DNA from 2 places in the Paraburkholderia sp. EG286A genome. Region 2 is predicted to be linked to the other one. Evidence: riboswitches for the same ligand, from Rfam matches in the RefSeq annotation. Region 2 holds a riboswitch; the other holds the start of a gene.
The links. A riboswitch is a leader RNA that binds a small molecule or an ion and turns the genes downstream of it on or off. The one in region 2 is predicted to bind cobalamin.
Positions count from the first base shown of each region.

Region 1: linked by a shared signal. The riboswitch ahead of AB4Y35_RS19540 (porin) and the one ahead of cobW (cobalamin biosynthesis protein CobW) in region 2 are both predicted to bind cobalamin.

Region 1 covers NZ_JBFRCB010000004.1:148,939-164,095, reverse strand. The annotation lists gene AB4Y35_RS19600 (TauD/TfdA dioxygenase family protein) at 1-831, shown strand, start outside; gene AB4Y35_RS19595 (RBBP9/YdeN family alpha/beta hydrolase) at 854-1,414, shown strand; gene AB4Y35_RS19590 (DsbA family oxidoreductase) at 1,401-2,111, shown strand; gene AB4Y35_RS19585 (Rieske (2Fe-2S) protein) at 2,143-2,475, shown strand; gene AB4Y35_RS19580 (3-(methylthio)propionyl-CoA ligase) at 2,535-4,166, shown strand; gene AB4Y35_RS19575 (porin) at 4,276-5,466, shown strand; gene AB4Y35_RS19570 (BON domain-containing protein) at 5,499-5,867, shown strand; gene AB4Y35_RS19565 (DUF2182 domain-containing protein) at 6,102-6,911, opposite strand; gene AB4Y35_RS19560 (DUF899 domain-containing protein) at 6,920-7,684, opposite strand; gene AB4Y35_RS19555 (helix-turn-helix domain-containing protein) at 7,834-9,054, shown strand; gene AB4Y35_RS19550 (glutamine cyclotransferase) at 9,090-9,731, shown strand; gene AB4Y35_RS19545 (TonB-dependent receptor) at 9,780-11,711, opposite strand; cobalamin riboswitch at 11,816-11,998, opposite strand; cobalamin riboswitch at 12,089-12,223, shown strand; gene AB4Y35_RS19540 (porin) at 12,470-13,564, shown strand; gene AB4Y35_RS19535 (phosphatase PAP2 family protein) at 13,625-15,157, opposite strand, start outside.
Region 2 covers NZ_JBFRCB010000006.1:512,434-527,590, forward strand. The annotation lists gene cobN (cobaltochelatase subunit CobN) at 1-741, opposite strand, end outside; gene cobW (cobalamin biosynthesis protein CobW) at 769-1,860, opposite strand; cobalamin riboswitch at 2,074-2,344, opposite strand; gene AB4Y35_RS29355 (cobalamin biosynthesis protein) at 2,556-2,978, shown strand; gene cobO (cob(I)yrinic acid a,c-diamide adenosyltransferase) at 2,978-3,580, shown strand; gene AB4Y35_RS29365 (cobyrinate a,c-diamide synthase) at 3,585-4,895, shown strand; gene bluB (5,6-dimethylbenzimidazole synthase) at 4,879-5,571, shown strand; gene AB4Y35_RS29375 (VOC family protein) at 5,579-5,959, opposite strand; gene AB4Y35_RS29380 (DUF4136 domain-containing protein) at 6,059-6,685, opposite strand; gene AB4Y35_RS29385 (CHASE2 domain-containing protein) at 6,768-9,176, opposite strand; gene AB4Y35_RS29390 (FecR domain-containing protein) at 9,188-10,603, opposite strand; gene AB4Y35_RS29395 (response regulator transcription factor) at 10,600-11,298, opposite strand; gene AB4Y35_RS29400 (hypothetical protein) at 11,552-11,938, opposite strand; gene AB4Y35_RS29405 (SH3 domain-containing protein) at 12,710-13,690, opposite strand; gene AB4Y35_RS29410 (hydantoinase/oxoprolinase family protein) at 14,112-15,157, shown strand, end outside.

The DNA of each region.
Region 1 (15,157 bases), on a different contig from region 2:
ACCTATGCCATCGGCGCGGAACTGACCGGCGTGAATCTCGCCGATGCCGTTCACGACGACGGGCTCTTCGCCGAGATTCGCGCGGCGCTGCTCAAGCACCGCGTCCTGTTCCTGCGCGACCAGAACATCACGCGCACCGAACACGTGGCGTTCGCGCGCCGCTTCGGCGAGCTGGAGGATCATCCGGTGGCGGGCAGCGACCCTGAGCATCCGGGCCTCGTGCGCATCTACAAGAACCCGGAGCAGCCCAACGACCGCTACGAAAACGCGTGGCACGCGGACGCTACCTGGCGCGAGGCGCCGCAGTTCGGCGCGGTGCTGCGCTGCGTGGAGTGCCCGCCCGTGGGCGGCGACACGATGTGGGCGAACATGGTGCTCGCCTACGAGAAGCTGCCGGAACACGTCAAGGCGCAGATTGCCGGCCTGTATGCGCGCCACAGCATCGAGGCGAGCTTCGGCGCGGCCATGCCGATCGAGAAGCGCCATGCCTTGAAGGCGCAGTTTCCCGATGCGGAACACCCGGTGGTGCGCACGCATCCGGAGACCGGAGAGAAAGTGCTGTTCGTGAGCGCATTCACGACGCACTTCACGAACTATCACACGCCCGAGCGCGTGCGCTTCGGGCAGGACGCCAATCCGGGCGCGGGCGACCTGCTGCGCTATCTCGTGAGCCAGGCCTATATTCCGGAGTACCAGGTACGCTGGCGCTGGAAGCCGAACAGCATCGCGATCTGGGACAACCGCAGCACCCAGCACTATGCGGTGATGGACTACCCGCCGTGCCACCGCAAGATGGAACGCGCCGGCATCGTCGGCGACAGGCCGTACTGAAGCGCGCAGGAGACCTTTACAAATGACGCTGAAGACCACACCGACCATCCTGATGGTCCCGGGGTTGCGCGACCACGTGGCGGAGCACTGGCAAACGCTGCTGCAGCAAAAGCTGCCCAACGCCGCTTCGGTGCCGCCGCTCGAGCACGACAAGCTCAGCTGCGCGGCGCGCGTGGCCGCGCTCGACGCGGCGCTCGCGAAGATCGACGGCCCCGTCATTCTCGTCGCGCACAGCGCGGGCGTGATGATCACCGTGCATTGGGCGCAGCAGCACAGCCGCAAGATTCACGGCGCGCTGCTCGCCGCGCCGGCCGACCTCGAAACGCCGCTGCCACCGGGCTACCCGGCATTCGATGCATTGGCCGAGCACGGCTGGAACCCGATTCCGCGCAAGCCGCTGCCATTCCCGAGCATCGTGGGCGCAAGCCGCAACGACCCGCTCGCGAGCTTCGAGCGCGTGGAAGCCATGGCGAAGGACTGGGGCAGCAGCCTCGTCGACCTGGGCGAAGTCGGTCACCTGAACCCCGCAGCGGGTTTTGGCGAATGGCCCATGGCGGAGATGTTGATTCATGAACTTGTCTGATCAAAAGTGGGCGGCGCAGGCGAGTCGCGACGCGGGCGAGCCGCCCGTGCTGACGATCGAAGCCTTCTTCGACTTCATCTGCCCGTGGTGCCTGATCGGCAAGCGCAATCTGGACGAAGCGGTCGCGCGTTTCGCGAATTCGCGGCCCGATGTGCGCGTGCGGGTGCAGTGGCGCTCGCACCAGCTGCTGCCGTGGACGCCGCTCGAAGGCATGCCGTATCAGACGTTCTATCGCGACCGCCTGGGCAGCGCCGAAGCGGTGGCTGCGCGGCGCGCACAGGTGCAGCGCGCGGGGCGTGACGCGGGTGTCGAGTTCGCGTTCGATCGCATCGAAGTGCTGCCGAACACCGCCGCCGCACACGACCTCGTCACGTTTGCCGCGAGCCGCGGCACGCGCGAACAGAGCGCGGCGCTGATCGACCGCGTGCTCAAGGCCTACTTCATGGAAGGCCAGAACATCGGCGATTACGCGGTGCTCGAGCGTCTCGGTCTCGAGTGCGGCCTCGAGCGCGAGAGCCTGGCGGCGCACATGGCCGCGTCGGAGCGCCTCGCGGACCCGACCGGTCAGCGCGTGCCCTACGCCGACCCGCAGGTGAACGGCGTGCCGTATTTCGTGTTCAACACGGGTTATTCGCTCTCGGGCGTGTATTCGCCGGTGGCGATGGCGGGCACGATGGCGCTGGCGGTCGAACACTGAAGCGAGCTGAAGGAAGGCGAGGGGAACGGGAATGACACGTGAAGTACCGGTCGGCATGGCCGACGAACTTGCGCCGGGCGAGCGCAAGCTGGTTTTCGTCGATGGCCGCAGCATCGTCCTGTTCAACATCGAAGGACAGCTGCACGCGATCGACAATTCGTGCCCCCACAACGGCGCCTCGCTCGCGAGCGGCCCGCTCGAAGGATGCGTGGTGCGCTGCCCGGCGCATGGACTGCGCTTCGACGTGCGCAGCGGCTGTATGCCGGGCGCGGGCGGGCTGAAGCTCACGACATTTCCGGTGCGTACCGTGGAAGGAAAGCTGCTGGTGAGCGTGCTGGAAACGCCGGCTTCGAGCCAGGCATAGCCGCGCGGCATCGCATTCAAGAATCGCACACGTACAAAAGTCACTTAGGATAGCAAACCATGCAAGGTCTGATGATGGAGCAACCGCTCCTGGTTGCTTCGCTGCTCAAGCACGCAGAACGCCATCACGGCGCGCGGGAAATCGTCTCGCGCCGTGTGGAAGGCGATATTCACCGCTACCGTTATCAGGATCTCGCGCAGCGCGCGCGCCGCATGGCGAATGCGCTGTCGGGCCTCGTCATTGCGCCGGGCGAGCGTGTGGCGACGCTGGCATGGAATGGCTACCGTCACATGGAGCTGTACTTCGCGGTATCGGGTTCGGGCGCCGTGCTCCATACGCTGAATCCGCGCCTGCATGCCGACCAGCTCGTGTACATCATCGAGCATGCGCAGGACCGCGTGATCTTCTTCGATCTCACGTTCCTGCCGCTCATCGAAAGCGTCGCGTCACGCGTGACGACGCCGAAGTTCTTCATTGCCATGACCGATCGCGCGCATATGCCGCGCAACCATGGCCTTGGATCGAGACTCCTCTGCTATGAGGACCTGATCGACAATCACAAGGACGTTTTCGAATGGCCGCTGCTCGATGAAAACAGCGCCTCGTCGCTCTGCTATACGTCGGGCACGACCGGCAACCCGAAAGGCGTGCTCTATAGCCACCGCTCGACACTGCTGCACACCTTCGCGGCGGCGCTGCCCGACGCGCTGAACTGCTCGGCGCGCGACACGATCCTGCCGGTGGTGCCGATGTTCCATGTGAATGCGTGGGGCCTGCCGTACATCGCCTGCATGACCGGCGCGAAGCTCGTGTTTCCGGGCCCGGCGCTCGACGGCAAGTCGCTGTATCAACTGATCGAGGAAGAGCAGGTCACGGTGTCGGCTGGCGTACCGACGGTCTGGCAAGGGCTGCTTTCGCACGTCGAGTCGGTAGCAGGTTCGTTTTCCTCCATGCGCCGGACGATTATCGGCGGCGCGCCGTGCCCGACCGCAATGACCCAGGCGTTCCAGAAGCGCCATCACGTCGACGTCCTGCATGCATGGGGCATGACCGAGCTGAGCCCGGTCGGCACGGTTTGCAGCTTCAAGGCGCATCAGACCGAACTGGCCGAAGACGAGCGCTATGCGCTGCAGGCGAAGCAGGGGCGCTCGGTGTTCGGCATCGATATGAAGATCGTCGACGCCGCGGGCGAGGAGCTGCCCTGGGACGGCAATGCCGCCGGCGACCTGCAGGTGCGCGGCCACTGGGTCGCGAGCGAATACTTCGGCGGCGACTACGCCTCGCCGCTGCAGGACGGCTGGTTCCCGACCGGCGACGTAGCGAAGATCGATGCCGACGGTTTCATGCAGATCGTGGACCGCAGCAAGGACGTCATCAAGTCCGGCGGCGAGTGGATCAGCTCCGCCGACATCGAGAACGTCGCGAGCCTGCACCCCGAAGTCGCGACGGCGGTGTGCACTGCGGCGCGCCACCCGAAGTGGGACGAGCGGCCGCTCTTGCTGATCGTGAAGAAACCGGGCAGCGCGCTCGAAGCCGACGACCTGCTCACGTTCTTCGACGGCCGCGTGGCGAAATGGTGGAAACCCGACGCCGTGCTGTTCATCGACGCCGTGCCGATCGGCGCGACGGGCAAGGTGCTCAAGAACCAGTTGCGCGACCAGTACGGCGGCCATTATTTGCAAGCTGGTTAAGGCCCCTGGTCACAGAGTTTCATTCAGGCAATACCCTTCAGGTTATACCCATCAGGCAACAACAAAAGACGCCGGGTCCACCTGGCGGCCACACACACGGAGAGAGGCAATGAAATTGAAGTTCGGCAGCGTGGCAGCGCTGGTCCTGTTCGCCAGCGCGGCGCATGCGCAGTCGTCGGTCACGCTTTATGGCGTGGTGGACTCCGGTCTGCTTTACCAGAGCACGTCGGCGCAGCATGCCTTCGCGCCCAAGACAGTGGGCGGCAAACTATTCAACGGCAACGCGGGCTCTATCTTTGCGCTCAAGGACGGCGGCATCTACTCGAGCATCTTCGGCATGAAGGGCAGGGAAGACCTTGGCGGCGGATACGCGGCCAACTTCAAGCTCCAGGGATCGTTCAACAGCTCCAACGGGCAGACGGGACTGAACAGCTCGGCAACGGCGAGCGCGATTTTCAACCAGGTCACCACCATTGGCCTTTCGGGTCCGTTCGGCAAGATCGACTTCGGCCGCCAGTTTGCGCCGATGGCCTACGCCATGGCCGAAACGGACGTGCGTAATGCGCAGTACTTCGGCAGCACGCTGACTGCCTGGCTGACCATGAACACGATGTCGGGCTGGGCGGGGAACAACACGAATGCCCAGATTGGCGCGCTTTACGACGACAATGCGATTGTCTATAACTCGCCGTCGTTTTACGGTCTTTCGACTGCACTCGAATACGCGCCCGGCGGCGTGGCAGGGCAGCCCCAGGGCGGCACGCGCGAGTCGGCCATTCTCAAGTACTCGGGCTTTGGCCTGAACGCCGATGCCGTCTACTACAACGGTCACGATGCGAACCCGTACGGGTACTCGAACCCGCCGACTGCCGCGCCGGCAACCGGCCAGAACAACAACCGCTTCATCTATTTCGGCGCGAAATACACCTGGCACGGGCTCTCGGTCTCGGGCTCGTTCGCCAACGGCCGCAATCCGGCCAACACGAACGGGGTGCCGAAGTCACTGGTTGTCTCCGGTGATTTTGACATGTGGACGGGCGGTCTTGGCTATCGCTTCTCGCCGGCGCTCAACGTCACTTCGGGCGTCTACTACCTGAAGGACAACCGGAACAACTCGAACCAGTCGACTGCCTACGTACTCGGCGCCGAGTACAACATCTCGGGACGCACGCTGGTTTATGCCCAGGGCGGCTATGTGTCCAACCGCGGCCAGATGAACCAGGAGCTCATTTACGGCACGCCTGTCGCCCCGGGTCGCAACACCACGGCTGTCAACGTCGGCCTGCGCCATACCTTTTAAGCCGCGAGCAGAAGCCACCATTGGAGTATGGAATGAACACATTTAACAAGACCCTCAGCCTTGCACTCGTCACGCTGCTCGCCGCGGCGTCCCTGAACGCTTCGGCCCAAACCGAGGCCAGCGCGCCCAGCGCCACGGCCTCGGCGGCGGCCAGCACCGAGGCACCCGCGACGCCGAGCAACACCAAGCTGCGGCGCGCGGTGTACCGCGCGCTCGCGAAGCACAAGGAAATTCAAGGCGGCAGTATCGGCGTCAGTGCCAAAAATGGGGCGATTACGCTCAATGGCACGGTCACGGATGCGGCGCAGGTCGACAGAGCCGCCGAGATCGCCAGGGGCGTTCCTGGCGTGACCTCGGTGACGAACAAGCTGACGGTTCAGAAACCTTTAGGCGGCATGTGAGCCGCCACCAGAGGCGCGGAGTGCGGTGAGGCCGGGAGTCCCCCCGGTCGCGCCGGGCTTCGCCCGGCAGCACGGAGGTTGAATCCAGTCGGCCTCCTGCTGTTACTCCGGACTGCTAATAACAATCCGGAGCGTCGATCAGACTCGTGTGCAGGCGCGAGTCTGGAGGCGTGAGTTCGACGTTAGAGTCGGAGCGTTTTATCGCCGTTTCGCGAGTGCGGAACGGCGATTTTTTTATGCAGCCAACGCCCGCACCAGCATCACCAGGCCCGCCGCAATCGCAGCCGCGCCAATCCCGCGTGCGACTCTTGTGCCGCCCGGCATCCACCGCTCCGCCGCGATCGCCGCCGCGACCAGCGCCATCGCAGGCCGATCCATCACGCCCGCCGCAAGCAGCGCCGCCATCAAATTTCCGCAGCAGTACAGGCAATGCCGGCCGAGCTTCAGGCCGTGACGCAGCGCAGCCTGCATATCGAACCGCGCATGCCCGCACGACGGCACGTTCCCGCAGCACGCAAGCCACCGCGCTTTCCACGCGGAGAACTGCAGCACGCCCGCCATCACGACGACCACACCGGCCAGGGCCGGCGCGCTATGCGCTAGCGCTGGCGCCTCGACGGCCAGCGCGGTGAGTTGCGCCCCCGCCGCGAACACGAGCCCCCCGACTACGAGCCACACGAAGAAGTAACCCGCACCGGCCATCACCGTCATCCCACCCGCACGCGCTGCGCGTGCGTCGCCCAGCGCCTCGAAATACCGCCACAAAGCGGGTGCGACCGCGGGCAACATCATTGCGACCATCATCACATTCCACATGCCGGCAAACGATACGGCGGCGTCGAACCAGGTGCGTCCGCACATGGGCGTCCAGAGCGTGGACATCGTCCAGCCGCCGGGCATCGGCGTGCCACCCATCGCCTGCATCGAAGCGCACCAGACGAACGTCGCCGCCGCGCTCGCCGCGCAGACCAGCGACGCAACGCCAAAGAAAATCGCGCGCGGTGTACCGCCGCGCAGCCGTACCGTCATGCCGACGTTATCCATGATGCGCCTCAGCTCTCTGCGTACTCGTCATGCCGGTGCCACCAGATGCCGGCCTCGTTGCGTCCCTTCGGCGCGCGGTCGAGCCACTGGTACATGCCCCACACACCATCGAGGCCGCGCGCATAGGTCGAGTACGTGTGATAGACCACGCCGTCCTCGAGCACGAACGCGCTCAGGCCCGGACGGTCGCGCGTGTAGGTCGCCGCGTCGGTGCCGCAGCTCGCCGCGAACTCGGCAACAGGGGCGGGCGGCGGATTCATGTCCATGGCCTGGCCGCTGCGCGCGTAGTTGTATTCGATGTCGCCCGCGCGCTGCTGCGCCGTGGTGAACGACACGTTGAAATCGAAGTTGAAGTCGTTGCCGCTCGACGAGGCCCACGGGAAATGCCATCCCATGCGCTTGCGGTAGCTGAGCAGTTTCGCGAGCGGCGCGCGCGAGACCGCCATGAGCCGCACGTCGTGATTCGCGAGATGCACGGCGATGCCTTCGAAACCATCCGCAATCGACGAGCACGACGGACAGCCCGCCGCGTAATCCGGTCCGAACATGAAGTGATAAACGAGCAGTTGCGAGCGCCCCTTGAAGAGATCGGCGAGCGTGGCGCCGCCGTCTTCGGTTTCGAAGCGATAGGTCTTGTCGACGCGCACCCACGGCAACGCCTGGCGTTGCTGCGCCAGTGCGTCGCCGCGGCGCGTGTGTTCTTTCTCGGCGGCGAGCAGTGCGATGCGCGCCGCAAGCCAGTCTTCGCGCGTTCCTGTGGTATGGGTTGCCATTGCCTGGTCCTCCTATGGATTCACTATGGTGGTGGCGCGCTGCGCGCATCGCCATGCCGTTCGATCGATGATTCGTTTGATCGCCGTGTTAGATTAGGTCCGGACCGAGGAGGAGGGGGAGTGACAAGTGTGGCGGGATTCCCATGACCATGGATTCGTTGATCACGGCGGCGGCGCGCGCGCTCGCCGCCGGTGATCCGCTCGGCGCGCTGAACCGGGTCGCGTTGCGCGACGACGCGCCCGCGCTCGCGCTGCGCGGCATCGCCATGGCGCAGCTCGGCGACTTCGCGCGCGCCAAGGCGCTGCTGCGCAGCGCGGCGCGCGGCTTCGGCTCGCGCGAGGCCGTGGCGCGTGCACGCTGTGTCGTCGCCGAGGCCGAAATCGCGCTTGCCTCACGCGATCTCGGCTGGCCGACCGATACGCTCGCTGCGGCGCGGCAAACGCTCGAGGCCCATGGCGACCGCCTCAATGCCGCGCACGCGCGCTACCTGGAAATTCGCCGGTTGCTGCTCATCGGCCGCCTCGACGAGGCCGGCGGCATGCTTGCCGAAGCCGATCCCGCGCCGCTGCCGCCCGCATTGCGCGCGGCGCACGAACTGATCGCCGCCGGCATTGCCATGCGGCGCATTCAGACGCAGGCGGCGCGGCGCGCGCTCTCCGCGGCCGCGCGCGCCGCGCGTCAGGCGGGCATCGCGGCGCTGAGCGCCGAGATCGAGAGCGCCGCGCTGCTGTTGACCTCGCCCGCTGCGCGCCTCATCGCGCGCGGTGAAGAGCGGGTGCTGCTGCTGGAAGACGTCGAGGCGCTGCTCGCCTCGAAGGCGCTCGTCGTGGACGCGTGCCGCTACGTCGCGCGCGAGGGCCCGACCGTCATCGAACTCGCAAGACGGCCCGTGCTGTTCGTGCTCGCCCGCGCGCTCGCCGAGGCGTGGCCCGCCGACGTGCCGCGCGACGCGCTCATCGCCCGCGCCTTTCGCACGAAGCACGCCGACGAAACGCACCGCGCCCGCCTGCGCGTGGAAATCGGCCGCTTGCGCACGCTGATGCGCGACGTGGCCGAGATCGGCGCGACCCAGCAGGGCTTCGCGCTGGCGCCGCGCCACGCGAGCGAAGTGGTGGTGCTGGCGCGGCCCGTGGAAGAAAAGCACGCCGCCGTGCTGGCTTTTCTCGCTGACGGCGAATCGTGGTCGAGTTCGGCGCTGGCGCTCGCGCTCGGCGCGAGCCAGCGCACCGTGCAGCGCGCGCTCGACTCGCTCGCCGCGGAGGACAAGGTGCAGTCGTTCGGCTACGGCCGCGCGCGCCGCTGGACCACGCCGCCCGTCCCCGGATTCGCGACGACCTTGTTACTCCCCGCGCCGCTGCCAGGCGACTAGGATGAACGCCTGTCCCGTCATTCAAGGAGGAAACCATGAAACGAACGACTGCCGAAATCGTCCGCGAGTACGGCCCTTTTCCCGGCATCGAGAAGGTGGGCGGGGTCTCGTACGACGGTAAGCAGGTGTGGTTCGCCGTGGGCGAGCGCATCGCGTCGCTCGATCCGCAGAGCGGCCAGACGCAGCGCTCGATCGACATTGCGGCGCACGCGGGCACGGCGTTCGACGGCCGGCATCTGTTTCAGATCGCCGAGGACCGCATCCACAAGATCGACCCTGAAACGGGCCGCGTGCTTGCCACGATTCCCGCGCCTGGAGGCGGCGGCGACTCGGGACTCGCGTGGGCGGACGGCACGCTCTGGGTCGGGGTGTATCGCGAGCGCAAGATCCATCAGGTCGATCCGCAGACGGGCGCGATCCTGCGCACGCTCGAATCGAGCCGCTTCGTCACGGGCGTGACGTGGGTGGACGGCGAACTGTGGCACGGCACCTGGGAAGGCGACGAGAGCGACTTGCGGCGCATCGATCCGGGCACGGGCGAAGTGCTGGAACAGCTCGACATGCCGCCGGGCACCGCCGTTTCGGGGCTGGAGTCCGATGGCGGCGAGCAGTTCTTCTGCGGCGGCGGCAACAGCGGGAAGATTCGCGCGGTGCGGCGGCCGAAGCGCGAGGGCTAGGCGAGCGGGCGCGCGAAACGCTTGAACGCACCCGCTCGCACGCAACGCTCAGAACGTATAGGTCACCTTGCCAAACGCCGTGCGCCCCAGCGTGTTGTACCCGTATGCGGTCACGTACTGCCGGTTGAACACGTTCGCCAGCGTGGCCGAAAGCGCGAGATGCGCATTGACCTTGTACGACGCGCGCAGGCTCACCGTGGTCCACGAAGGCAGGTAGATCGTGTTGAGCTGGTCGTCGAACGTCGAGCCGTTATACAGCAGCGAAACGCCGGTACTGAGCGCGTGGAGCTGGAACTCGTCCCATGTGTGATCCACGCTCAGGCTCGCCGTCTGGCGCGGGCGGCGATTGAGCCAGGTCTGGTCGGTCACGTCCTGCGGATTCAGGATCCCCACCGTGAGGCTCACCGGCGTGGACTTGCCGAGCGTGCCCTTGTACGAGAGGTCGAGCCCCTGAATGTGCGCGCGGCCCACGTTCACGGGCAGGAAGGTCTGCGAGTTGTACGTGATGAGGTCGTGCACGCGCGTGTCGTACACGGCTGCCGTGAACGTGCCGATCGACGTGGTGGCGTCGAGCGCGGCTTCGACCGAATCGCTGCGTTCGGGCAGCAGGTTGGGGTTCGAGTAGCCCGGATAGTAGAGGTCGTTGAAGGTCGGCAGGCGGAACGCGTTGCCGTACGAAACGCGCGCCGTGTAGACCGGCGTGATCGCCCACGACAGTGCGACGTTGCCCGTATTCACCGATTGCCCCTGCACGATCTCGTGCCGCCCCGCCAGAAACAGCGTGACGGGCCCGAGCGTGGTGGACTGATGCATCGACACGGCCGAATCGTTGCGCGCGGGCAGGCCGCCCGGCACATCCACGGGCAGGAACGCCATCTCGCGCGTGTAGTCGTAGGCGAGCTTGGTCTCGCCGTCGAGCGGCATGCCGAAGAGCGTGTGGCCTCTTTCCTGATGCGTGATCGACGTGGAGGTGGAAAAGCGCGTCGAGTCGATCTCGTCGGTCGGGATCGTCGGGTCGTTCGAATAGAGGAACTGACGGTCCGTCGCGTAGCCCACCGACTGGTCGAACTGCGTGGTCGGCGTGATGTCGAGGTGGAACGCGAGGCCGGTCGTGAGCTGGTTGTCGCGCTGGCGGTCGTTGCCCCCCGCGTTGTCGTACGAGAGATCGGAGCGGTGGTAGAGCGCGAAGGTCGAGATCGACCAGTTGTCGTGCGCGTAGCCAAGGCGCGCGTCCAGGTTCTGCGCGTGGTACGCGTTGCGGCCGTCTTCGTGGCCGTAGGCCCAGGGCTGGGTCGCGTCGATGCCCGCCGTGTTGTAGTCGTGCAGGCCCAGCGAGTAGGTGAGGCCGCTCAGTGCGGAAAGCGGCCCGGTCGAGCCGATCGTGCCCGAGGTGCGCACCTGCGTGTCGAAGGTCTTGTTCGAGCCGCCGCCGAACGAGACGGTGGTCTGGTTCGGCTGGTTCGACGCATGACGCGTGAAGAGCTGCACGACGCCGCCCACGGCATCCGCGCCGAACGAGGCGGCTGCGGGGCCCGAGATCACTTCGACGCGGTCGAACGAGGCGGTCGCCAGATCGGCCCATTCGGCCGTGCCCGTGGTGACGGAGCCTATGCGTATGCCGTCGATGAACACGGCCACCTGGTCGGCCGACGACCCGCGGATGCTCACCCCCGTGTACGACCCCGGCCCGCCGGTCTGCGAGACGGTGACGCCGGGCAGCGTGGCGAGCGCCTGCGCGATGCTGGGGTCGGCGGGGGAGACGCGGTCGAGGTCCTCGCGCGTGAGCACCTGGGTGCTTGCGTAGCGCTGGTCGAACGATTGCGGCAGATGCTGCGCGTCGCCCACGACGAGGATATTGGGCAGCGTGGTGCCGTCGCCGGCTTGCTGCTGTGTCTGGGTGGGCGATGCGTCCGCGGCATGCGCGGATTGCCACGCACAGGCGAGCGCGGCGGAAGTCAAAACGAATTGGCGAAACTTCATGATGCGGTGGCTGGAAACAGCTCCTGAAAAACGGGCTGTCCGTGCAACGGGCGATCGCCGCGTGGGCGGTGCTTTTGCGCATTGGGGATCCCCGCCCGCTGCGGCTGCTGGACTCGGCTGATGGCAGGTCTCCTGGCTCGCGGGTCGACGTCCGTTGCCGGCCTTCCCGGTTTCCCAGTGGCACGCTCTGGCATGGACTCGCCGCTAACAGTTGCGGGGGCAGCCGCAGTCTTGCACTGCGTTCCCTTTTGATCCCGTCGCCGGGAACCATCAGCGCGCAAGGGTAATGGCCGCGCATTCGCCGCGTCAACCTTTGACGTGTGTCGTGTGGCGAAAACACCCGGTTTGGCCGCTCCCGCAACTTACGCTATCCTTGCAGCTGTTTTTCGCGCGTAGGCGCTGCACGAGCGAAACGCAGCAGGGAAGCCGGTGAGAATCCGGCGCGGTCGCGCCACTGTGACTGGCTGTCAATCGAGCCAGAAGTCAGACCTCGCTACGTTTATTTCACGACTCATTCCCGGGCGCGTAACCCAAGGAGCCGTCAATGCACACCCTCCTACCTTGGAAAAGCGGGCCAATCCGGCCGCCACCACCGGCCCCGATGCGGCGTAGACCGCTCACGGGCCACCAGGCGTTCGCTGTTCAAAAGCACGCTGGAAATTGACAGATTAACGACGACGTCGGGGCACCTCGCCGCAACAAGCGAGGGCTGACGGCGCTCGTCCATGCATTCTTTACAAGCACAAACAAGAAGACTCATGAACAAGCACATTCTGGCCGCCCTCGGCGGGGCGGCGTTGGCATTCACAGGCGCCGGCGCCTCGGCGCAGCAGGTCACGTTGTACGGTGAGATCGACGCTAGCGTCGACTATGTCAGCGACGTTGCGGGCCGCAGCCAGTATCGCGCAGGCTCGGGCCTGATCGACGGCAGTTTTTGGGGCCTGCAGGGCAGCGAGGATCTCGGCGGCGGCAACGCTGCGATCTTTCGCCTCGAGCGCGGTTTCTCGGTCACCTCCGGCGAAGCCTTCAACGACCATCCGTTCTATGTTGGTCTGCAATCCGAACGATTTGGCACGATCACGCTGGGCCGTCAGTACGACACGATGCACGACTACTTCGCCCCGTTTACGCTGACGGGCGGTGCGGGCGGCACGGCATTCGCGCACCCGTTCGACAACGACAACGCCAACAATTCGTGGCTCGCCTCGAACGCCGTGAAGTTCGCGAGCGCCACATACGGCGGTTTCAGCGCCGGCGCGATGTACGCGTTTTCGAACGCGGCGGGGCGCTTTGCGCAGAACCGCGCCTACGGTTTCGGCGCGCATTACGAGGGCGGCCCGTTCAGCGCCGGCGTGGCTTGGATGCACATCGACGGACGCGGCGCCTCTTCGGTGGGTGCGTACGACACGTCGGTGCTGCCGGGTGCGGGCCTCGTGCCGACTGAGGTCGCGGTGCAGCGCGAAGACACCATTGGCGCGGGCATGAGCTACGCGCTCGGCGACGTGACGCTCGGCGCAGCCTGGTCACGTTCCATTCATACGGGTGTGAGCGAGGCCGATGGCGGCGTGCCGCTGCCGTCGATCGCCTTCAGCAACTACGAAGTGAATGCGCTTTGGCAGGTGACGCCCGCGTTCTCGCTGGCGGGCATGTATGCCTATACGGGCGCGACCTCCGCACATTGGCATCAAGGTGCGCTGCAGGCCGACTATCAGCTGTCGAAACGCACGGACGTGTATACCGAGGCCGTCTATCAGCGCGCGTCGTCCGGTGCGTTTGCGATGATCAACACCTGCGACCCGTCGGGCGGCCGCAACCAGGTGCTCGTGGCGGCGGGCATCCGGCATCGCTTCTGATTCACACGCAAAGCGGCCCCGAACCATCGCGATTCGGGGCCGCTTTGCTGAGTGACTACATCACGAGGCCGAGAGCTTCACCGAAACGCCGGTCGAAGAATAAACGGGCGTGGCCTTGAAACCATCCACCGTGACCGTTGCGAATTTCACCGATGCGCCGCTGCCGTCGATCACGTCGATCGTGTCGCCCGCCTTCGGCGTATAGCCGTTCACGAACTTCACATGCAGCGTGCCGCCCGCCACCGTGAGCTGGCCGCCCACGCGCAGGCGTCCGCCGCCGTTGCCGTCGATGTCGAGTTCGAGCGTCGTGCCGTCGAGCTGCGTATACTTGCCCGCCACCGTCAACGGCGCGCTCGTCGCCACGGCCACGCCGCCGCCCGACCCGACGTACACGTCGCCGTTGCCGAAGGCCGTGGTCGACGCTGCAGCGAGCACGCCGCCGCTCACCTGCGAGCCTCCCGTATAGCTGTTGTTGCCCGCGAGCGTGAGCGTGCCGCTGCCCTGCAGCGTGAGCTTGCCCGAGCCGGCGATGTCGTTGCGCCAGGTGTCGGCGGCGTTGAAGCCACCCTGGGTCGCGTCCATGGCCACGATCACGTTGCCGCTGAACGCGCCATAACCGTCTGCAGCGCTAAACATGTTCAGACGGCCCCAGCCTTCGGTGTCGTCCATGACCGGATAGCCCGAGACGACTTCGGTCGTCTTCAGCACGACGCGGCGCTGGCTGGCGCTCAGGTACGGGAAGCGCGTTTCGAGCAGCACCTCGGCGCCCTTCGGCACGACGGGCGGTGCTTCGGTCGATTCGATCTGGCTGAAGCCGAACGTCATACGGCGCGCAAATTCCGACTTGTTGGTCGCATAGTCGGCAAAGCGGTCGGTCGCGGTCGTGGCCGAATGCGCGAAGGCGGGGAAGGTCGTGGCGCTCGTGCCGGTGGCCTGTTCGAGCGCGCTGTGCGCCTGCGCGTAGGCCGCGCTCTTGAGCGTGGCGTTCGCGGGGTCGTAGAGATTCGCGGCAGTGGCAGCCAGCGCGAACATGCGGCCGCCGATCACGTCGAGCGGCGAATGCATGCCCGCGAGAATGCGGTTTTCGCCGAGTTCGAGGCCGCGACTCGCCATTTCCTGGTAGCGCTCGGGCACGAGGTACGCCATGGTCATCGCGTCGCGCATGGCTTCGGCTTCGTGGCCGCTGATGAAGCCGCCGTCCGTCGAAGGCGTCGTGCTGATGGCCGGCACGAGCGTGGGATCGACCACGACGCTCGTGCTCCAGCGGAACGGCCGCGCGTACTTGTAGAAGCGCTTGGCGGGCTCGGTGGAAGCGTTGTTGCCCATCGTGTTGAGCAGGTCGACCACCTTGCCGAAGGTCGCGTTGCTCGTGCTGCCCACGCCCGTGTTGTTGCCCGAGTCGTTGTAGAGCGTCGTGGTCGCGTCCGCGGGAATCGATGTGATGCTCGTGGTTTGCTGCGCAGCCGAGCGCCAGGCGGCGGTGAGCGGCCCCATGCCGTCGGTCACGCTGTAGCCCTTGCCGCGCCGGTCGTCGTAGTAGGCCGCGTCGGCCTGCGCCTGGCTGCGCTGCGTCGTTGCGGTCACGACGTACTG
Region 2 (15,157 bases):
CAAGGCGTCCTTGAGCGACGTGATCGCAAGCGGCAGCGGGTTCAGGCCGCGCGCGAGCAGCGCGGCGATCAGGGCATCGAAAGCGGCAGTGTTGGCCGCCTGCAAATGCGCCTTGTAAAACAGCAGCGCGACGACCGGCGCGCCGGGTTGCCAGCGCGCGCGCCATTCGTCGATGGTCGCGACGTCGCGCTGCGGGCAATAGAGCGCGGCGGCGGGCAGCGCAACGGGCGGCGCGGGCTCGCTGCCCCAGTCGAACGCGCGCCACGCGAGCGCACGCAGGAACGATGCGGCGTTGGCCGCGCCGCCTTCGCGCAGATAACGCCAAAGCAAACGGCAAAACTCGGGCTCGGCGCGGCTCTTGGCGATGAGATTGGGGTCTTCCTGCAAGTCGCCCGAAAACATCGCGAGCAGTTGCCCGCGGCGCCCGGCGAGCGAGACGACCTGCTCGATGCCATAAGGCCAGTACGTTTCGCCGCCCAGATGATCGACCACCACCACGCGCGCGTGCTGCAGGACGTCTTCGACGTAGAAGTCCACCGACGCGGGCTGGCGCAAATACGTGACGTTCGCGAGCCGCACGCTCGGAAAGCCCGCGGGCAGGCGCGGCACGACGCTCGCGAGCAGCGCGAGCGTCGTGTCCGCCGAACTGAGCACGACGATCTCGGCGGGCTGCTGGTCGATCCGGATAACGCCTTGCGTGTCGTCGACGAAACCGCCTGGCGTGGTGCGCAGCAAATGCATGGGACTGCCTCGTCTAGCTCGGCGCGTTCACTTCGCGCCCGCGGTCTGCAGGTTCGCCAATGCGGTATCGAAGGCCGCTTGCAGCGTCGCGCCATCGAGGTCTTCGCCGATCAGCACGAAGCGGCTCGCCAGCGGCTGCGCCGCGCTTTCCTGTGCGTTCCAGCGGCGGTCGAAATAGCTGTCGAAGCGGCGGCCCACGCCTTGAATCACGAGGCGCATGGGCGCGCCCGGCAACGCGGCAAAGCCCTTCACGCGATAGATCGTGTGCGCATCGACGAGTTGCTGCAGCGCCTCGATCACGGTCTCGCGCGAAGCCGCATTGCCCGACACCACGACCGAATCGAACTCGTCGTGGTGATGATCGGGATCGTCGGCGGAACCATGATGGTCGTGGCGCAGATGAATGCTCTCCTCGGAGGCCGCCTCGAGCCCAAGCAGCGTATGCAGATCGAGCTTGCCGTGCTGCGCGCGCACGATCTTCACCTGCGGCGGCAGCTCTTCGCGCAGCTCGGCGATGAGCGCGTCCTGGCCCGCAACGTCCAGCAGATCGGTCTTGTTGAGAATGACGAGGTCGGCGGCCGAAAGCTGGTCTTCGAACAGCTCATGCAGCGGCGATTCGTGATCGAGATTCGGGTCGGCGCGGCGCTGCGCGTCCACGGCCTGCGGATTTTCGGCGAACTGGCCGCTCGCGGCGGCGGGGCCGTCCACCACGGTCACGACCGCATCGACGGTGAACGCGTTGCGGATCGACGGCCAGTTGAACGCCTGCACGAGCGGCTTGGGCAGCGCGAGACCCGAGGTTTCGATCAGCACGTGATCGACATCGCCGCGGCGTTCGAGCAGTTTCTCCATCACGGGGAAGAACTCTTCCTGCACGGTGCAGCAGAGGCAACCGTTCGCGAGTTCGTAGAGCTGGCCTTCGGTTTCGTTGCCGTTCTCGTCACAGCCGATGCCACAGCCACGCAGAATCTCGCCGTCGATACCGAGTTCGCCGAATTCGTTGACGATGACCGCGACGCGCAGGCCGCCCGCGTGCTGAAGAATGTGACGCAGCAGTGTGGTTTTACCGCTGCCGAGAAAGCCCGTCACGATCGTGACCGGAATCTTGCGCATTTGCATGAAGTGCTCCTTCGGCGCCAGGCCGTATCGAGGGGCATGGTGCGTCGCGCCTGCCGTTCGTGCGGGTGCTGCGTTGCGGACACGCGCGCATCCATGGAAACGCTGTCACGCGCAACGATTCAACAACCTGCAGGGGACGAACGGCCAGAAACGCACCCGGGCCTCGCCCGGCTGACGCATGAAAATCACGGACCCGGCACCGCATCCCCGCAGCGCGAATCCCACGTATCTGGCCGGTATCCGGACTGACGAAACACCGCTTCGCCTTCCCGCGCGAGCGGCCTTGCGGCCGGCTTGCACAGTGGCGTGGACTGCGTAAAGCATGGAAGCGGTTTGCGGCATTCGTGCGAACGCCGCGCTCGTTGTACCGTTGCGGGTGCAGTTCAGGTTGGCCATGCCCGAGGCGGGATGGCTCCCTGATTCCCGTTTAACTGCGCGTGCATTATGAATCGCGCGCGCGAGCACCAGAGTGCGTGCGAGTGTAGGCGCGGGGGGCCTGCGCGTCAAGGAAGGCGTGGGAAGCCGCAAAAGCGTGTGCTATCGTAGCGCGCATCCGGCGCCTGCTGGAACGCGACGCTTTTGCTCGTTTTGCCACTGCGGTCACGCCTTCGATCGACGCTCTCGCCGTGAATCCTGCCGAACATCGCGCCTCGCGCGCAGCCTCATTCGAAGCCACGCCGGAGCCCGCGCAGCGCGTGCCGCCGCTTGCGCTCGGCATCGGCTGCCGGCGCGGCGTGACGCTCGCGCAGGTCGAAGCCGCAGTGCGCGCCGCGCTCGGCGCGTGGCCGCTCGACGGCGTAACGGCCGTGGCGACGCTCGACGCCAAAGCCGGCGAACCCGCCTTGCAAGCGTTTTGCGCGGCACACGCGCTGCCGCTGCAGACGTACACGCGGGAGCAACTCGCCGCGACGCCGACACCGGCGCCGCCCTCCGCCGCCGCGCAGGCGCAGTTCGGCGTGGACGGCGTGTGCGAGCCCTGCGCGCGTCTCGCGGCGGGCGGCGCTCCGCTCGTGCGCGGCAAGCTGGCGCTCGACGGCGTGACGGTCGCAATCGCAGGCTTTCTGCAAGACCCCGCAAACGCGGACGCGAAAGCGCCGCAATCAACCCACTCCCGATGATGAAAACCGATCCCGAATCGCACCAACGCATGACGCAACGCCGCCGCGAGGGCCACGAGAAGAAGCAGGCCGCCGCGACGCACGAAAAGGGCCTGTTGATCGTCAACACCGGCAACGGCAAGGGCAAGAGCACGGCCGCGTTCGGCATGGCGGTGCGCATGCTCGGCCACGGCATGAAGCTCGGCGTCGTGCAGTTCATCAAGGGCGCGCTGCACACGGCCGAACGCGACTTTCTCGGCAGCGTTGCGCACTGCGATTTCGTGACGATGGGCGACGGCTACACCTGGAACACGCAGAATCGCGACGGCGACATCGCCACCGCGCGCAAGGGTTGGGACGAAGCGAAGCGCATGATCGAGAGCGGCGACTACGCCATGGTGATCCTCGACGAACTCAACACGGTGCTCAAATACGAGTATCTGCCGCTCGACGAAGTGCTCGGTGTGATCGCGTCGCGCGCGCCGCACGTGCACGTGGTCGTGACGGGCCGCCATGCGCCCGACGCGCTGATCGAAGCGGCCGACCTCGTCACGGAAATGCGCCTCGTGAAGCATCCGTATCGCGAGCAAGGCGTGAAAGCGCAAAAGGGCGTGGAGTTCTAAGCGCATGAGCGCAACGGTTGCCTGCCCCGCGCTCTTCATCAGCGCGCCCGCTTCGGGCCAGGGCAAGACCACGCTCACGGCCGGCCTCGCGCGCCTGCACCGGCGCGCGGGCCGGCGCGTGCGCGTCTTCAAGACCGGGCCGGATTTTCTCGACCCGATGATCCTCGCCCGCGCGAGCGGCGCGCCGGTGCTCTCGCTCGACCTGTGGATGGTGGGCAAAGAAGCGTGCCGCGCGCTGCTCGCGCAGGCCGCGCGCGAAGCCGACCTGATCCTTATCGAAGGCGTGATGGGCCTGTTCGATGGCACGCCGAGCAGCGCCGATCTCGCGACTGAGTTTGGCGTGCCGGTGGCCGCCATCGTCAGCGCGAAGTCGATGGCGCAGACCTTCGGCGCGATCGCGTTCGGTCTCGCGCGCTTTCGGCCGGACGTGCCGTTTCATGGCGTGCTGGCGAACCGAGTGGGCTCGCCGCGCCACGCGCAAATGCTGCAGGAGGCGTTGCCCGCCGACGTGCGCTGGCTCGGGCACGTCGCGAGCGAAGCGACGATGGCGCTGCCCGATCGTCATCTCGGCCTGCATCAGGCCGCGGAGATCGACGACCTCGACGCGCGCATCGAACGCGCCGCCGACGCGCTCGCGCAAACCGCGCTCGCCGAATTGCCGCCGGCAGTGGCATTCTCCGATCCTTCGCATGACGAAGCGATTGCGCGACGACTCGAAGGCCGTCATATCGCCATTGCGCGCGACGCCGCGTTCTCGTTTCTCTATCCGGCGAACATTGCGTTGCTCGAATCGCTGGGTGCGAGCGTGAGTTACTTCTCGCCGCTCGCGAACGAGCCCGCGCCCGCCGGCGCCGATGCGGTCTTTCTGCCGGGCGGCTATCCCGAGCTACATGCTTCGACGCTCGCGCACAACACGCGAAGCGCGAATTCGTTGCGCGCGCATGTATCCGCAGGCAAACCGCTCGTCGCCGAATGCGGCGGCATGCTCTATCTGCTCGATGCGTTGACCGACGTGGAAGGCACGCGCACGCCGATGCTCGGCATGCTTCCGGGCGAGGCGGTCATGCAAAAGCGCTTCGCGGCGCTCGGCATGCAGCAGCTCGACGGCGCGCATGGCGAGCTACGCGGCCATACGTTTCACTATTCGCGTGTTTCCACACCGCTCGCGCCCGCGCTCACGGCACGCCACGCTCAAACTGGCGCGCCCGGCGAGGCGCTGTATCGGCACGGCTCGATCGCGGCCACCTATATGCACGCTTACTGGCCCTCCAACCCGGCTTTCGCGGCCGCACTCTTCCATGGCACAGCCCTTTGACGAAGCCGAACGCGCGGCGGTCTACCGCGCGATCTACGAGCGCCGCGACATGCGGCACTTCGCACCGGGCCCGATCGACCCCGCGACGCTCGCGCGTCTGCTCGACGCCGCGCATCACGCGCCGAGCGTGGGCTTCATGCAGCCGTGGCGCATCGTGCGCATCACGGACCATGCGTTGCGCGAGCAACTGCATGCGACGGTCGAGCGCGAACGCATCGCGACCGCCGATGCGCTGGGCAAACGGCGCGACGAGTTCATGAAGCTCAAGGTGGAGGGCATGCGCGACTGCGCCGAGGTGCTCGTGGTCGCGCTGATGGATCGCCGCGAAGCCCACGTCTTCGGCCGCCGCACGCTGCCCGAGATGGACCTCGCTTCCGTGGCGTGCGCGATCCAGAACATGTGGCTCGCGGCGCGCGCCGAAGGCCTCGGCATGGGCTGGGTGTCGATCTTCGACGTCGACGAGGTACGCGCCCTGCTCGCCATGCCCCCCGGCGCCAAGCCGGTGGCGATACTGTGCGTGGGTCAGGTCGACGCGTTCTACCCTCAGCCGATGCTCGAAATGGAGAAATGGGCCGAACGCAAGCCGCTTGGCGAATGCGTGTTCGAAAACCGCTGGCCGCATGACGAGCCGGCCAGCGTGGCCGAAGCGGCGCCGGACGCAACGCCCGGCGCCTGACGCCCGCTCACGCCTCGCGCGCGTAGCAGACGGCCTCGACGTTGTTGCCGTCGGGATCGATCAGGAATGCTGCGTAATAGTCGGGGCTGTAATCGGCACGCACGCCGGGCTCGCCATTGTCTTTCGCGCCTGCGCGCAGGCCCGCTTCATAGAAACCAGCGACCGCAGCGCGGTTCGCCGCCGCGAATGCCACGTGCACGCCGCGCGGCGCCAGCGCGGTGTCGGCGGATATGGCGTGCAGCCAGAGTTTGGGCTCGCCCGGCTGGCCGAGCCCCGCGTAGGTGTCGTCGCGCATGCACACCACGACGCCTAGCGGCGCGAGCAGCGCCTCGTAAAAACGCACGCTTCGTGCGAGATCCTGCACGCGCAATCCAATGTGATCGAACATGAGCGACTCCCGTGATGTCTGCGCGCAACCGTTGCGCCAGATTCTGGAGCCAGCATAGCGCCTTCGCGTTCGGCGCGGCCTGGGAAAAGTTGCCCTGAACTACTGCGGATTGACGGGTGAGACGGAGAGCACTTCCGGCATGCCAGGCGCCTGCTCCGCCGTGCCGGCGCTGGCCGGAGCCTTCAGCTTGACGCGCCATTGCGGCGCGCCCGCGTACGGCAGCCGCGCCAGTGCGCCCGCCACGAGATACGGCACGGCCTCGCGTGCGTCGGCGTTGCGGTCGCGCTTCACGGCGCTCACCTTGTAGACCTCGCCGCCTTCGGGCAACGCGAAGAAACGCAGCGTCAGCGTATGCACGTAGGGCCGCCCGAACCACGGCAACGACGGCCCCTCGGCCGGCGCGCAGCCGGCGCCGCAACGGCTATCCACGACTTTCACCTCGGCGGGATGCGTGTCCCACGCCACCGAGACGAGATAGCGCGCCGCCTCGGGTGCGCCTGCCTTGAAGCCGCGCTGCGCGAGACCGTCGCTCAGCAACGCCTGGTACGGCAGGATCTCGCCCGCATCGGCCTGGGCGGGGGTTGGCGCAAAACGGTAGAGCGCGGGCTGGCTGGTCGCCGCCGCAGCGGGCAGCGCACCCGTGGCCGCGACGTCGGTCGTCACGCCCGCGCATCCGGCGAGGGCGACGAGCATCGGCAGGAGACAGATCGACAGCAAGGTCTTCACGAAACACTCCATCGGGTGGCCGCTGGCATGGGGCCAGCGGCATTCGGGTTATGCATGCGCCGCCGCAACGGTCCGGCGCGGCTCAAACCGGCGCGTCGAACGCGGGCAGCGACATCGTCAGGACGGTGCCCTTGCCTGGCTCGCTGTCCAGCTGGACGTCGCCGCCGTGGCGCGTCACGACTGTTTTCACGAACGCCATGCCGAGCCCCGCGCCGCTCACCTCGGGCCGCTGTTCCGCGTGAAAGCGCTGGAACGGCTGGAACAGCCTCGCCTGATCTTCCTGCGAAATGCCGTAGCCCTGATCGCGAATCGAGCAGAGCACGCGCGGCGCAACGCGGTCGTCCAGCGCAACGGTGCAGACGATGCGCGTATCCACAGGACTGTACTTCACTGCGTTGTTCAGCACGTTCACGAGCGCGCGCGTCATGAGCGAGCGGTCGGCGTTGATCCAGCCCATCTGCTCGCCTTCGAACACGGTGTCGATCTGGATGCGCTTCGCGTGCGCCTGCGGCCACACTTCATCGCTCGCATCGATCACCAGCTCCGCGAGGCTCGTGGGCTCGAGCGCATACACCTGCGACTCGGCGCGCGCGAGTTGCACGAAGTCGTCGGCGAGCTTGAGCGAGCGGCGCGCGTAGCGCTCGATCCGCTCCATCACGCCGCGCACGGGCTCCGAGCCGAGCGTGCCGCGTTCGCGCTCCGTCTCGACGAGCGCAACGATCGAGGCCTGCGGCGAGCGCATGTCGTGCGACAGCAGGCGCAGCGCGTCTTCGCGCTGGCGCTCGGCGTCGTGCAGCTCGGTTACGTCGACGAGACCCGCGATCCAGCCCACCGCCTGCCCCTGCGCGTTGGTGCAGCACGCGTAGCGCAGCAGGTAGTCGCTGCCGTCGCGCGCGCGCACTTCCACGCCACGCTCCATCAATTCCGCGAACTCGTCGCGCGCCGGGTCGAGCGGCGCGGGCCAGTGCGCGTGCGCAAACGCCATCGCGTCGGGCGCCGGGTCGATCGGCTTGACGAGCGCGAGGTCGCCGAACACGTCCTGCATCCGGCGACCTTCCGCGGCGCTCACGTTCAGTCGCTCGAGATACGCACGCGAAGCATGATTCGCGATCAGCACGACACCGCGCAGATCGGCCACGAGAATCGGCTCCGGCACGGAATCGAGGCTGTCCCACACGAAGCGGCGCATGTCCTGCAGCCGCTGCGCGGCCTGCGCCATGAGCGCCATTTGCTGGGCGAGCGCGTCGCCGGCGAATTCGCGGCGCGGCGTGGGGGCCTCGGGCAGCAGGTAGGGTTCGTCGGCAAGCTGGCGCAGTTCCTTGCGCAGATACGCCATCGTCATCTCGAGGCGGCGCCAGCTCCACACCGGATAGACGATGAGCAGCGCGACGATCGCGGGCACCGGCGGGAGCCAGAGGCGCGCGTGCAGCATGCCCGCGCTCGCACCGAGCGACACGGCGATCAGGAACGCGAGCAGCAGCAGCGTGCGCAGCGGCGAGAGCACGAGGAAACCCGCCAGCAGCAGCACGAGCGGCGCGAGCGAGGCAAGCACGACCATGACCGGCGGCACGGGCTGGATGGCGCTGCCGTTGAGCAGCGTGTCGAGCACGATGGCGTGGATGTACACGCCGGGCAGCGGCCCGAGGGTACCCGAGAGCGGCGTGGCGAAGCGGTCGTAGAGCCCCGAGGCCGTGACGCCGACGATCGCCACGCGCCCGCGCAACTGCTCGGGCGGCACGCGGCCATCGAGCACGTCGGCGAACGAGACCTTGCGGAAGGCCTGCGAATTCGCGCCGAAAGGAATCAGGAAGCGCGACTCGCTGCCGGGTGCCGCCGCATGCAGCACCTCATCGCGCTGCGCGGCACCGGGCGTACCGTGCGCGAGCTTCACGGCGCCGCTGCGCACCGCCCGCCAGACCGGCACCATCAGCTGTGGCCAGCGCTGCTGCGCGTCGCCTTCGAACAGCGCGACGCTGCGCACGATGCCGTCGCTATCGACTTCGAGGTTGATATGGCCCATGCCGGCGACCGCCTGCGCGAGCGGCGCGACCGGGGGCACGGCCTCGCGGTGGCCGGTGTCGTCGGCGGGCGTGAGCAGGATCGGCAGGAACGACGGGCGCGCGCGCAGCGCCTGCGCAAAGTGCGCGTCGTCGGGAGACGATTCGGTGAACAGCACGTCGTAGACGACGGCCGCCGCGTCCGCTTTCGCGAGCTGATCGACGAGCCGCGCGTGCAGCTCGCGCGGCCAGGGCCAGCGTCCGAGCGCGGCGACGCTCGCATTGTCGATCTCCACGAGCACGATGTCGGGCGACACCGGCAGCGCGCGCGCAGAGAGCAGGCGGTCATAGACCAGATGGTCGGCGCCGCTCGTGAGCCGCCAGAGCACGCAGAGCACGACCACGACCACGCCCGCGCAGCCCACCCCGGTCCATTCGAACAGGAAGCGTCGCCCGACGGAGCGGCCAAGGCGCGCGGGCGGCCTCACGCTCATGCGCGGCTCCGTCACCAATCGAGCCTGAACGACTGGACCGGGCTGGCCTTCTGGTAATAGTGGCCGTTGTCGAACTGCTCGGCGATCACCGTCCAGTAGTAGACGCCCTTCGGCAGGTCGCGCACGACCGCGTCGCCCGCCGTGATGTCGGTACGGTCGATGAGCGGCGCGCGCAGATCGGACGTCGTGGCGAGCACGAAGCGAAAGCGCGTGTTCGGCGCGTTGCGGTCGATGAACCAGCGGAACGCGAAGTCGCGCGAGCCTTCGATGGGGCCGGCGCTCGTGCCGAGCGCGACGCGCCGGCGCTCGAACGCATACGACGCCGGCATGCCTTCGAGGCCGCGGGCGTCGATGGCGGAGATGCGCACGAAGTAGGTGCCGTCTTCGAGGTTGGCAAACGACGCGCGCGGCTCGGCGCTGCGCTGGTCGCGAATCATGTCGAGCAGCCCCGCGTCGCGGCCGATCTGCACGCGCCAGGCGCTCGCACCCGCCGACGGCGCGATTTCGAAGGCGACTGCTTCGTCATCCTGCACTTTGGACGGATGCAGCAGTTCGGGCGCGTCGAGCAGCGTGACGGGCGCGCCCGCCGGCTGGCCCGCCAGCGTGAGGTTGCCGTGGTGCGCGGCGACGAGTTGCTCCGAGGCGCTAAGCGGCACGCCCGGTGCCGGCGGCTGTGCGCGAGCGCCGCGGCCCTTGTGGGCCAGCGAGTCGGCGTCGACGCCCACTGCACCGTCCAGCACCTCGACCGCCGTCGCGCGCTTGTCGCCGTCGTAGCTCACGCGAAACTGCGTGCCGCGCACGCCGGCCACCACCGAAGGCGAGCGGATCTGGAAGCGATCGTCCTTCTTCGTGGCGTGCGTGACCTCGCTGTTCACCTCGCCATGATGGAGATCGACGATGCGGTCGGTCGCGCCCGTGAGCGCCGTTTGACGCAGCGTGGCAAGGTCGAGCGAGGTATCGGGCGGCAGCGCGATATGCGAGCCATCGGTCAGTTCGAGGGTGGCGAAGCCGTTGTGGCCGGTCTGCACCCTGTCGCCTTCGACGAGGCTCGCGCCGACCGTGAGCGGCAGGAGCGGACCGGCGCGGAACGCATGCTGCACGGGACCGTTCGCGGCGACCACCTTCGCGCTCAGGCCATCCTGGCGCAACAGCGCGACCGGCACGCGCAGCGTCGTGCCCGGCCGGAGGTGGCGCGGCTCGCTCACATGATTGAGGCTCGCGAGCGTCTTCCAGTCGGCGGGATTGCGCAGGTAACGCGTGGCGATGTCGTAGAGCGAGTCGCCCGGGCGCGTGACGTAGGTGGTCATCTCGGGCGGCTGCGCGGGCGCGTGCTCGCGGGCCTCGGCGCCGCGGGGAAGGGCAATGAACGCAAGCGCGAAGGCAAGGAACGGCGCCGCGGTGGCGCGCACCGCACGCACGCCCCTCACGCGTTGTCCCCCTCGATCCGCTCGAGCCGGTAGCCGTAGCCGTAGATCGGCGTGAGGCGATAGCCGTTTTCGGGACGCAGGCCGAGCTTCGAGCGCAGCATGGAAACGTGGGTGTCCATCGTGCGCGAAGGAATGTCGTCGGACTGTTTCCAGATCACGTCGAGAATGTGCGCGCGCGACAGCGGCCGGCTCAGGTGCTGAAACAGCAGCAGCGCGAGATCGAACTCCTTCTGCGTGAGCGCGACGTTGCGGCCGCTCACCGAAGCCTGGCGCGACTTCAGGTCGAACTCGTACTCGCCGAAGGTTTCTTTGAACGCGGGCGTGTGCAGCTGATAGGCGCGGCGCAGCAGCGAATTGACGCGGGCGCTCAGCACCGGCGCCGAGACGGGCTTGACGACGTAGTCGTCGGCGCCGGCGTTGAGCATTTGCGCGATGTCGGCCTCGCGGCTGCGGCTCGTCATGAAGAGCACCGGCAGGCGCGTGGAGAGGCTCTGCCGCACCCAGTGCAGCACTTCGTCGCCCGCCATGTCGGGCACGTTCCAGTCGAGCACGAGCAGATCGAACGTCTGCCGCCGAAGCTGCCTGACGAGCTCGCTGCCCTTGGCGAACGCGTGGCAGACGTGGCCCGCCGCGCTCAAGGCCTGGCAGACGAACTCGGTCTGCGCTGCATCGTCATCCAGTACTGCAACTCTCATAGCACCCCGCAACCAGGTTTGTTCTTCATCGTCCTGCGATGGACTGCCTCCCTGCCGCACCGCGCTGCCACCGGGACCATCGCCTGGCGGGCTCTGGCGCGCGCTTCGGCACCGGATCGTCGGCCACCCGCCCTGGCCCTGGCGGCACGCGCAACCCGCCGTGCAGCAAAGGCCGCTACTCTCGCCGCGTCTCGAAAAAAATGGGAGCGCGAGGCCGCGCTCGACTTCGGTGAACAGATCGCTCTCATGTTAATCACTCATGGTAGTCGAATTTGCCTTCGTTCGAACCGGGCCTGGCCGCCTCGCCCGCGGCTGAAGGCGATTCCGCGAGCAGCGCGGTCAGATGGGAGCGCACGTGCTCCCATGCCGCATGCGCATAGTCGGGCTGCAAGGCCGCGCGCGACTGCGCCATGACAAACACGCGCAACACTGTGGACGAACACTGTGTCAGGCGCTCGGCCGCGCCGAAACGCGAAAGGTGCAGCGCTTCGCTGAGCCACGGGAGTTCGGCCGCGCAGGAGTCCGCGTAGGCCTCCATTGCGGCGCGCGCATGGCGGTCGCGCGCGAGGTCGAGTTCGATGCGGTCGAACTCGCGGCCACCGTCGGGGCTGTCCACGCGCGAGCCCGGTGGAAAACGCATACGGCCGGATCGGAAAAACATGTAGCCCCCGTGAAGACAAGCAGGCAGAGCAACGGAAGTGAAGCGGCCAGGCGTTTTTTCGCGGACGCAACAACGTCGAGCCGCTCGCCATGCGCGAAGCGGCAAAAAGAATGCGTTCTGGTGTGCGGAAAAAAATGTGGCGACGGCCGCGTGCTGCGCACTGCGTGGTCTCCGGATTCCGCCCCCGGAGTCGGACCGCCAGCGCAGTCATCGTCGTACGCGGCGCGAGCCCCGCTGCCAGCGTCACCGCCCGACGCTGTCAGCGGGCCGCAGCCGCCTCCCTGCACGACGAGGCACGTGCCGCCATCGCCACGTCCACCTCAAAGCACTGGTTTTCCCAGCGTTATCCGGCGAACTCGGGTTCGCTCTGACTTCCTCTTGCTGACTGCGTCGCCAGGTCCCGAGCGAGCCAGCCCCCGTAGCAGAAATCCGTTGCCAGCGGCGCATGCGCGAAGCTCGCGTGGCGCTGGCGGCGTGCGGCCGTGCTTGCACTTGCCGCGACGACGTATTCTCACCTGGGCGCCATGAATTTACTGTCAGGGATTGTTAAATCTGTCAGAACCGACGAAAAGCGGTGAAAAGCCGGGCGGAGGGCATGGCGCGGGCGATGGCTCCAGTGAGCCCGCGTAACGCGTCGCATGACCGTCACACCCCTTGATTGATTCGCAATCCTAATTCGCAGCCGGAAAACAGCAACGGCGGGATTCCCGCCATGGAGATCCCGCCGCTGCGGCGAAGCAACGCTATGCGTTAGTGCTCGGTTTGCCGCTCGTTGCCCCGTTCGCCACCCTGGCTGGGACCGTGGCCGCCCTGACCACCCTGAGGCGGCGCAGCCGGCCGCCCCTGCGGCTGTTGAGGCGCGGGCGCGGGCGGGCGCATGCCGCCCTGCGGCTGTTGAGGTGCAGGCCCGGGCGCACGCATGCCGCCCTGCGGCTGTTGAGGTGCGGGCGCGGGCGCACGCATGCCACCCTGCGGCTGTTGAGGTGCGGGCCCGGGCGCACGCATGCCGCCCTGCGGCTGGGGCTCCGGCGGACGCGCATAGCCCTGCGCGGGCGCGCCGGCCGGCGGCCGGCCGCCGAACTGCTGCTGCTCGGGCGGATGCCCCGCCTCGTGGGGACGCATGGTGCCGGGCTGCTCCACGTTGCCAGGCGGGCGTTGCGCTCCGGGCGGCGGTGCGCCGCGCATCGGCTCATTGGGCGCGGGCGGGCGCTCGCCGCCGCCAGGCGCAATCGCGGGCGGACGGCCCGGCGCGCCGTGCCACGCCGGCGCGGCCGGCGGGCGGCCGCGTTCAGGCGGCGGTACGTGATCCCATCGATGCTGTTCGCCATACCACGGCCGGTCGCGATAGAAGCTGCCCCAGTAGGCACCGAGCGAGAACGCCACGATCGGCACGCCGATCTCCGCGCCATAGTCGGTGAGCGGCACGTAGTTGCCCTGATACGGATAACTGAGATACCCACCGTAGACCCAGCCGCGCAGACCCGGCACCGTGACGTCACACCACGAATAGTCGCCCACGCAGCCCATCACGGTGACGGGCTGGCCGGGTCCCAGTTCGGCAACGACGGGATAGTCGCCTGAAGGCCCTGCGTACAGATCCACCGGTTCGCTCGTGTAGGCCGCGGATTGCGCGCTGGCGTCGGACGACGCGAGCACGAGGCCGGTTGCGAGGCACGCGCTGGCGAGCGCAGGTACGAGCGCACGCAGGCGCGTGTTGAAGCGCTTGGACATTGTTTCTCCCTGTTCCAGCTAGTTTGTTTTGCCGCTGCGCAATTGCCGTGCCCGGCACGCGACGCTGCTTCGAGGTTATGCGTTTTCTTTGACGTAGTGAAGTCGCTGCGCGACCGGACGCTCCCCTCATCCAGGTGAGCCTGCAACGACATCAACCATCCGATGCGCCCGATCGACCGGCATTCGAACGCCGGTCAAGGCTGAAAACCGGCCGTCTGGCTGCGCTTCCGGACCCATCGCCGCCCCGCCCCTGCGCCTGGCTCTGCTCGCGAGCCCTTGTCGCGCGGGGCTCTGCCCTGGATTGCCCTGCAATGGCACGACTGTTGCAGAGACGAGCGCGAGCCGCGACATCGCGTGCGACGCATTCGGTCAAACGTGAGCAACGCCGCTCGTGACTACTTCAATCATTGGAGACGAAACCATGGAAGGGCTTTCGCAAGTCCAGGTGTTGGGCATCGACGCCGGCGGCACGATGACCGACACCTTCTTCGTGCGCGCCGACGGGCGATTCGTCGTCGGCAAGGCGCAGAGCAACCCGGAGGACGAATCATTCGCGATCTTCAACTCCTCGCAGGACGCGCTCGCGCACTGGCAGCGCGACGTCGACGCCGTCTATCCCGAACTCGTGACCTGCGTGTACTCCGGCACGGCCATGCTCAACCGCGTCGTGCAGCGCAAGGGGCTCGACGTCGGGCTGCTCGTGAATAAAGGCTTCGAGCACGTGCACTCGATGGGCCGCGCGATCCAGAGCTACCTCGGCTACGCGCTCGAAGAGCGGATTCATCTGAACACGCACCGCTATGACGAGCCGCTCGTGCCGCTCTCGCGCACGCGCGGCGTCACCGAGCGCACCGACGTGCAGGGTGAAATCGTCATTCCCGTACGCGACGCCGAAGTGCGGCAGGCGACGCGCGAGCTGGTCGCAGCGGGCGCGAAGGCCATCGTGATCTGTCTCCTGCAGTCGCACAAGAACGCCACGAGCGAGCGCCTCGCGCGCGACATCGTGCGCCAGGAGCTGAAGGCAGTCGGCGCGGACATCCCGGTGTTCGCCTCGGTCGACTACTATCCGCAGCGCAAGGAAAGCCACCGGATGAATACGACCGTGCTCGAGGCCTATGCAGCCGAGCCGTCGCGGCAGACGCTCAAAAAGGTCAGCGACCGCTTCCGCAAGCACGGTGCGAAGTTCGACCTGCGGGTCATGGCGACCCACGGCGGCACGATCAGCTGGAAGGCGAAAGAACTCGCGCGCACGATCGTCTCGGGCCCGATCGGCGGCGTGATCGGCTCGAAGCTGCTCGGCGAGGCCCTCGGCTACGACAACATCGCATGCTCGGATATCGGCGGCACGTCGTTCGACATGGCGCTCATCACGAAGGGCAACTTCGCGATCGCATCGGATCCGGACATGGCGCGCCTCGTGCTGTCGCTGCCGCTCGTCACGATGGATTCCGTGGGCGCCGGCGCGGG